Regions from separate parts of the Mesobacillus sp. S13 genome, predicted to be linked through region 2. Evidence: riboswitches for the same ligand, from Rfam matches in the RefSeq annotation. Region 2 holds a riboswitch; the other holds the start of a gene.

Region 1 (3,411 bases), 510 kb from region 2:
CAGTTCGCCATTTCGCATAATTGTCAGCTCATCACACAGTTCAAAAATCTCTGGCAAGCGATGGGAGATGAAGATGATGCCCACATTCCTCTTTGCCAGGTCCCTTGTAATTCTGAACAGTTCAGTCGTTTCGATATGGCTGAGAGGAGCGGTTGGTTCATCAAGGATTAAAAATGAACATTCACTTGAAATTGCCCGGGCAATCAGAACAAGCTGTTTTTCGGCGAGGGTCAGATCCCCGGCCAGCTTTTTTACGGGAATCTGTAGGTGCATGTCTGATAAAATGGCCTCTGCCTGATTGAAAAGCTGTTTCCAATTCACCCAATGCTTGTTTTTCATTCCCTGCACTGTGTGATTAAGCATGATATTTTCTGCTACAGTCAGCGACGGGATGATTGCTGTATCAACCTCCTGGTATACCGTCTGGATTCCGAGTTTCTGCGCATCTGCCGGCTTGCGGATTTCCACCTTCCTGCCATCAAGCTGGATTTCACCGGTGAAATGGTCGTGTGCTCCAGAAAGCACCTTCATTAATGTGGATTTGCCAGCGCCATTCGCACCGATCAACGCATGGATCCTGCCCGTTTCTGTGCTGAAATCCACCTTATTCAGCGCAAGCACTCCCGGAAACTCAATACTGATGTTTTTCATTTGAAGTTCCATCCCGATGTCTCCTCTCTATCATTCTGCAAAGCAGACACTCTCTTAAGTTTGAGAGTGCCTGTTTTGATTGAGTGTAAACTGGAAAAAATCGCACAGAATTTCCAATTCGCTATAAAAGTGAAATTCTCGCTATATAAATTGAAAAGTCGCTATAAAACCAATAAAGTCGCTATATTATTGAAAAAGTCGCTATATAATCGAGAAAGTCGCTATATAATATTTTTTTCAGCTATAAAAACTTCTCAACCAACCATTTCCATATTTATTTCTTATAATGATCCTTCAATTTCTCCATCCAGTCTTCCAAAAATGCATCGGATTTGCCCCAGCCTTCGATGATTTCAGCTAAATTTGCCATGTTCACCGGTTCTTTTGACTGCTGCAGCTCTTCCTGTGAAATCAGTGATGCTTCAAGGTCATAGCTTGCTGGAGTTTCTTCACCGGCAAGCTTTTTCGCAAGCAATCTCATATTCACTTCCCCAATCAGCTTCGGGTCAACAGCGGCCGTGTATTTCCATGAGCTTCCATCTCCCTGGATTTCCTGCAGGTCAGCATTGGAAACATCAATTCCGTAAATCTTGATTTCATCGCGGCCTGCTTCCTTGATGGCACGTGCTGCACCGATCGCAAATGCGTCCCAAGTTGCGAAAATCGCGTCAATTTCTCCTTTTGGATGCTTATTCAACATCGCTGCAACAGCGTTCTGCGTCTGTACGCTAGTATCGGCTGCAGCCACTCCGAATCTCTCAACCTCTTTGATTCCTGGATTCGCCTTTAAGGTTTCCTGGTAAACTTTATTTCTTCTTACCATCGGCGGGAAGCCATCTACCCATAGATAAACGATATTTGCTTCGCCATTTTGGTCTTTCACAAGCTGGTCTAGCGCCTGAGTGGCGAGGGCTTCATCGTCCTGGGAAGTAAGAGTGACACCTTCTACCTGAGCAAGGTCTGGATTCGAATCAAAAGTTACAACACTTTTGCCCTCATCCACTAACTTTTTCACATCATCTACTGTTGCCGCATCGTCACCATGCGAGATGATGAATCCATCATAATCCTGCTGCAGCCCTTGGTTAATCGCGTCATGGAATTTTGCTGTATCTCCATTCGCAGTAAAAACGTCTACCTTAAAGCCAAGAGCTTCTCCTTCTGCTTTCGCTCCGGCTAAAAATTGTGCAGTATGGTCGTCTCCGCCAATCTTGCGGATAACTTTAATTTTGACTTCCTCACCTTTGGCAAATCGCTCCGGAACTCCCTCAACAGGACCGGAGGCCGTCTTCGTCTCTCCTCCGCCACAGCCTGTCAGCAGCAATGCGGAAGCAACTGCACCTAAAAATACTTTTTTCATTCCTTTTTTCATCTGAATTTCCCCCTTTGATTGATCTGCCTGACTAACACAAATAAAAAAACCTCTCCAGAAAAGAGAGGTTTCAAACGCAGTAAAAATGCAAAGGTCGGATTCCTCTCTTATCTTTCAAAACAAAAAAATTGTTTTGCAGGATTTAGCACCAATTCCACTTGGAACGGTTGCTGGGCGTCATAGGGCCAGTCCCTCTGCCACTCTTGATAAGAGAATTTCTTTATTGAGTTAATGTTGCAAATCGATAAATTTTACTTTAAACTCCTATACTCATATTGTCAATATTATTTCGAAAATTTAATTTTATTCTTTTTTCACACCAAGCAAAAAGGAAGACTCCGCTTAGGAATCTTCCTTTTCAATTAACCCCTTCCTGCTGCGGTCATCCATTCAAACTGGCGAAGCTTCACTTCGTACAGTGTCAAAGGGTCGCGGTACAGTTCTGGGTTGATTCTCATTTTTTCAAGTTCCGTCTTGCCATACTCGATTTCGGAATTGGCATCTTCCACTGCTTTTTCTAGAACGTTGAATGGATTTTTGAAGAACAGGTTCACATCTCGTTCAATCGATTTTTCAAAAATCTCGAATTGCTGCAGGAATCTTTTCGCAGTGGTTACGCCGATCTCATAATAATCTTCTGTCTCCAGATAGGTTTTGTATCGGTTATAAAGCATCGCATTGTTTTGCGGCAGCACGCCTAGCAGCTTGCCTGCGCTCTTCAGGAAGAATTGCTGTGGTGTCGAGCGGTTCATGATGTTGATTTTTTCATAGTGAACGCCGTTCGTCATCCGGCTTGCATCGCGGCGCCAATCATCAAGTACCCTGAAATCGCAGTCCAGGCTGATCCGTTCATCTCCATACATCGAGTTGAAACCGTCAGCCATTTCATTCAGGTAGTTTTGGCTATGATCGAATTCGTCCTTCGAATGCTGAATCCAGCTCTGCAAATCCTCATGGAATTTCGGCAACAGTGTTTCATCAAGATATTCTCTTATCTTCTTGTTCATCGCTTCATCCATTTCAGTATGGATTTTTCCGAAATCGCTATCCTCTGTTACCAATTCAGAACAACTCCGCAGGATTCCCGGAATTTTTTCAATGATTTCCGTACGGGTTTCGTCCTTGATTTTACGGTACGACTTCTGAATGGATTTCGATTTCTCTTCCTCGATGTCACCCAGCTGATTGATCGCACCATTCAGCTTGCTTACCATCTCTTCGTTCCAGCTGATTGTTTCCATATGGTCATTTTCAATTTCAATCCGTTTATCAAGCAAATATGTGATCGCCCTTCTCACAAAGAATTGCAGTTTTGCTATGCGCTCCTGCTCGAAGTCTACTGTGCTTCTGTTTGCTTGGATAAAATCAGAGAAATCTCTCAACTGCTT
Region 2 (3,411 bases):
CTGCTTGTGCTTCTTCTTCAGCTGTGGTCTTTAAATTATCGAGATCATAGCCGGTCGTCCATAGTTCAGGAAGGACTATCATATCGGGTTTTTGTCCATTTGCCTGTTCAATCAGTTTGGCTGCATTTTTGTAATTTGTTTCAGGATCTCCAAACGCAATATCCATTTGTAGGCATGCTATTTTAAATTTCATCATTCATCACCGCCATAATTTCTGAAAATTATATCTTTACAAGTTACTATTTACGTTATATCATTTGTGACTAGAATTTCAAATTAAAATTTTAAAATAAACATATAAATCCTAAGCAGGTGAGAAAATGGAATTTCCACAGTCAGATTTACTAAAGAGCCTGCCCAAGCAGTTTTTTGCTTCACTGGTGCAAAAGGTGGGCGCTTATACAGAAAAAGGGGCAGACATCATCAATCTTGGCCAGGGAAACCCTGACCAACCGACACCGCAGCATATTGTTAAAAAACTGAAGCAAGCTGGAGAGAATCCAGCGAACCATAAGTATTCTCCTTTCAGAGGGCAGCGTTCGTTACGAGTAGCTGCAGCGACATTTTATAAAAGGGAGTACGGAGTCGACCTTGATCCGGAAGAAGAAATTGCCATCCTTTTCGGGGGCAAGGCTGGCCTGGTAGAAATTCCTCAATGTCTGTTGAATCCTGGGGACACTATTCTCGTTCCAGATCCCGGCTATCCTGACTACTGGTCTGGAGTCGAGCTGGCCAGGGCAAAAATGGTGACAATGCCACTCCGGGAAGAGAATGACTTTATGCCTGATTATGAAGAGTTAGCTGCCGAGCAATTGGATAAAGCCAAGTTGATGTTCCTTAACTATCCCAATAATCCTACAGGGGCAGTTGCCGATAAACAATTTTTTGATGAAACAATCGAGCTTGCACGGGAGAATGAGATTTGTGTCGTTCACGATTTTGCTTATGGTGGAATTGGATTTGACGGGAACCGCCCACAAAGCTTTTTACAGTCTGAAGGCGCAAAAGACGTAGGAATCGAAATTTATACTCTGTCAAAAACTTATAATATGGCTGGATGGCGTGTTGGTTTTGCTGCAGGAAACAAGAGTGTGATTGCCGCAATCAACTTGCTGCAGGACCATATGTATGTCAGCTTGTTTGGTGCAGTGCAGGAAGCAGCTGCAGAAGCATTGCTGGGACAGCAGGAGTGTGTGGCCGAGCTAAACAATCTATATGAAACCCGAAGAAACGTACTTATTGACGGCCTGACAAAGATAGGCTGGCAGGTTACTGCTCCAAAGGGCTCATTTTTTGCGTGGCTGAAGGTTCCAGAACCATTTACTTCGGTTGAATTTGCGGATTTCTTACTGGAAAAAGCACATATAGCAGTTGCCCCAGGTGTAGGATTCGGTGACTATGGAGAAGGTTTTGTGCGGGTGGGACTGCTGACTTCGGCAGAGAGACTGCAGGAAGCAGTCAGCAGAATTGAAAGCTTGGAAATATTCAAAAAATAGTTGACATTGTTTTATGAACCTGACATAATCCTAATTAACAAATTTACTTTAACCAATTAAATAACTTGATTAAATTATTTTCTTATCAAGAGCAGGCGGAGGGACGAGCCCGATGAAGCCCGGCAACCGATCCAGCGTAAGCTGGGCACGGTGCTAATTCTTGCAGCGAAAGCTGAAAGATGAGAAGAGTTTAGTGTATTTTCTAACCTCTTCTTTGTGAAGAGGTTTTTTTAATGCCCAAAATACAACTGGGTTCAATAAGTATCGAAGGGATTGATCTTCATGAGTGAAATTACAGCGACTTACATAGTCCATGACGCCAAACATAACCCGCAGAAAAAAGCAGAGGGAATCGCGCTCGGCTTGACAGTGGGATCCTGGACTGACCTGCCGGAACTGGACCAAAAACAATTAAGAAAACATAAGGGAAGAGTGGTTTCTGTAGAAGGCTCGAGCCTGGACCATAATTCAGAAACAGTGGCAACAATCAAAATCGCCTATCCTGCCCTCAATTTTTCACCAGACCTGCCAGCCATTTTGACAACTGTTTTTGGAAAACTCTCGCTTGATGGCAAAGTGAAACTTGTCGATCTCGAATTTGGTGAAGAGTTAAAGAAACACTTCCCGGGTCCTCGCTTCGGAATTGAAGGAATCAGGAGGAAGCTTGGTGTCTATGACCGTCCATTGCTTATGAGCATCTTCAAAGGTGTCATCGGACGTGATATGGATTTTCTGCTAAAACAGCTTAAAGAACAAAGCCTTGGAGGAGTTGACCTGATCAAGGACGATGAAATCCTGTTTGAAAACGAGCTTACACCTATTGAAAAGAGGGTCACTCTTGGGAAAGAGGTCCTTGAGCAAGTCTATGAAACTACAGGGCACAGGACCTTATATGCGGCCAATCTGACAGGAAGAACTTCACAGTTGAAGGACAAAGCAAGAAAAGCGGCTGAACTTGGAGCCGATGCACTGCTGTTCAATGTGTTCGCCTATGGCTTGGATGTTTTGCAGGAACTAAGGGAAGATGATGAAATCAGCATCCCAATCATGGCTCACCCAGCGGTAAGCGGTGCGCTGACATCGGCCGATGAATATGGCTTTTCCCATTCCTTGCTTTTAGGAAAATTACTCCGCTATGCCGGAGCAGACTTCTCGCTTTTCCCGTCACCATATGGAAGTGTGGCACTTGAAAAGCAGCAGGCGATATCAATTGCTGAGGCACTGACTGCTGAGGATCAATACGAAAGGACCTTCCCGGTTCCATCAGCAGGCATACATCCTGGAATGGTGCCGCTATTAGTTAAAGATTTCGGAGTTGATTCAATCATAAATGCAGGCGGAGGCGTCCATGGTCATCCTGGTGGAGCACAGGGTGGAGGCAAGGCTTTCAGGCAGGCGATTGAAACCGTACTCCAGAGAAAAAGCCTTGAAGAAGGGTCACTGGAGCATGATGAATTGAAAACAGCTATACGCCTGTGGGGCTCATCAGAGGCGGTGGCAAAGTGAGTCAGCCAGTAATATTTTGCGACTTTGACGGAACAGTAACAGAAAAGGACAATATCATAGCCATCATGAATGAATTCGGTTCGGATGGCTGGGATGAAATAAAAGAAGCAGTGCTGGGCCGCAGGATTTCGATCAGGGAGGGAGTCGGGAAAATGTTTTCTCTCCTACCTGTTTCGAAGAAGGAAGAAATCATTCAGTTTGCTGTACAGAACGCCAGGATCCGCCCGGGATTTCAAGAGTTTCTTGATTATGCACATGAGGAAGGTATACCTGTTTATATCGTCAGCGGAGGGATTGATTTTTTCATAGAACCTATCATTCAAAAATTCGGACCGCTCGCTGGAGTGTATTGCAATAGTTCGGATTTTACAGGAAGTACGATAAAAATAGAATGGCCAAACAGCTGCGA

The links. Region 2 has a riboswitch for S-adenosylmethionine ahead of mtnW (2,3-diketo-5-methylthiopentyl-1-phosphate enolase). Riboswitches for the same ligand answer to the same signal wherever they lie in the genome.
Region 1: linked by a shared signal. The riboswitch ahead of LGO15_RS05300 (sugar ABC transporter substrate-binding protein) and the one ahead of mtnW (2,3-diketo-5-methylthiopentyl-1-phosphate enolase) in region 2 are both predicted to bind S-adenosylmethionine.

What each region holds. Positions count from the first base shown of each region.
Region 1 is NZ_CP084622.1:1,042,423-1,045,833, reverse strand. Features, by position in the region: gene LGO15_RS05305 (sugar ABC transporter ATP-binding protein) at 1-663, opposite strand, end outside; gene LGO15_RS05300 (sugar ABC transporter substrate-binding protein) at 926-2,023, opposite strand; SAM riboswitch class I at 2,128-2,236, opposite strand; gene LGO15_RS05295 (dynamin family protein) at 2,386-3,411, opposite strand, start outside.
Region 2 is NZ_CP084622.1:1,549,532-1,552,942, forward strand. Features, by position in the region: gene LGO15_RS07715 (carbon-nitrogen family hydrolase) at 1-193, opposite strand, end outside; gene LGO15_RS07720 (pyridoxal phosphate-dependent aminotransferase) at 321-1,496, shown strand; SAM riboswitch class I at 1,576-1,682, shown strand; gene mtnW (2,3-diketo-5-methylthiopentyl-1-phosphate enolase) at 1,779-3,002, shown strand; gene LGO15_RS07730 (2-hydroxy-3-keto-5-methylthiopentenyl-1-phosphate phosphatase) at 2,999-3,411, shown strand, end outside.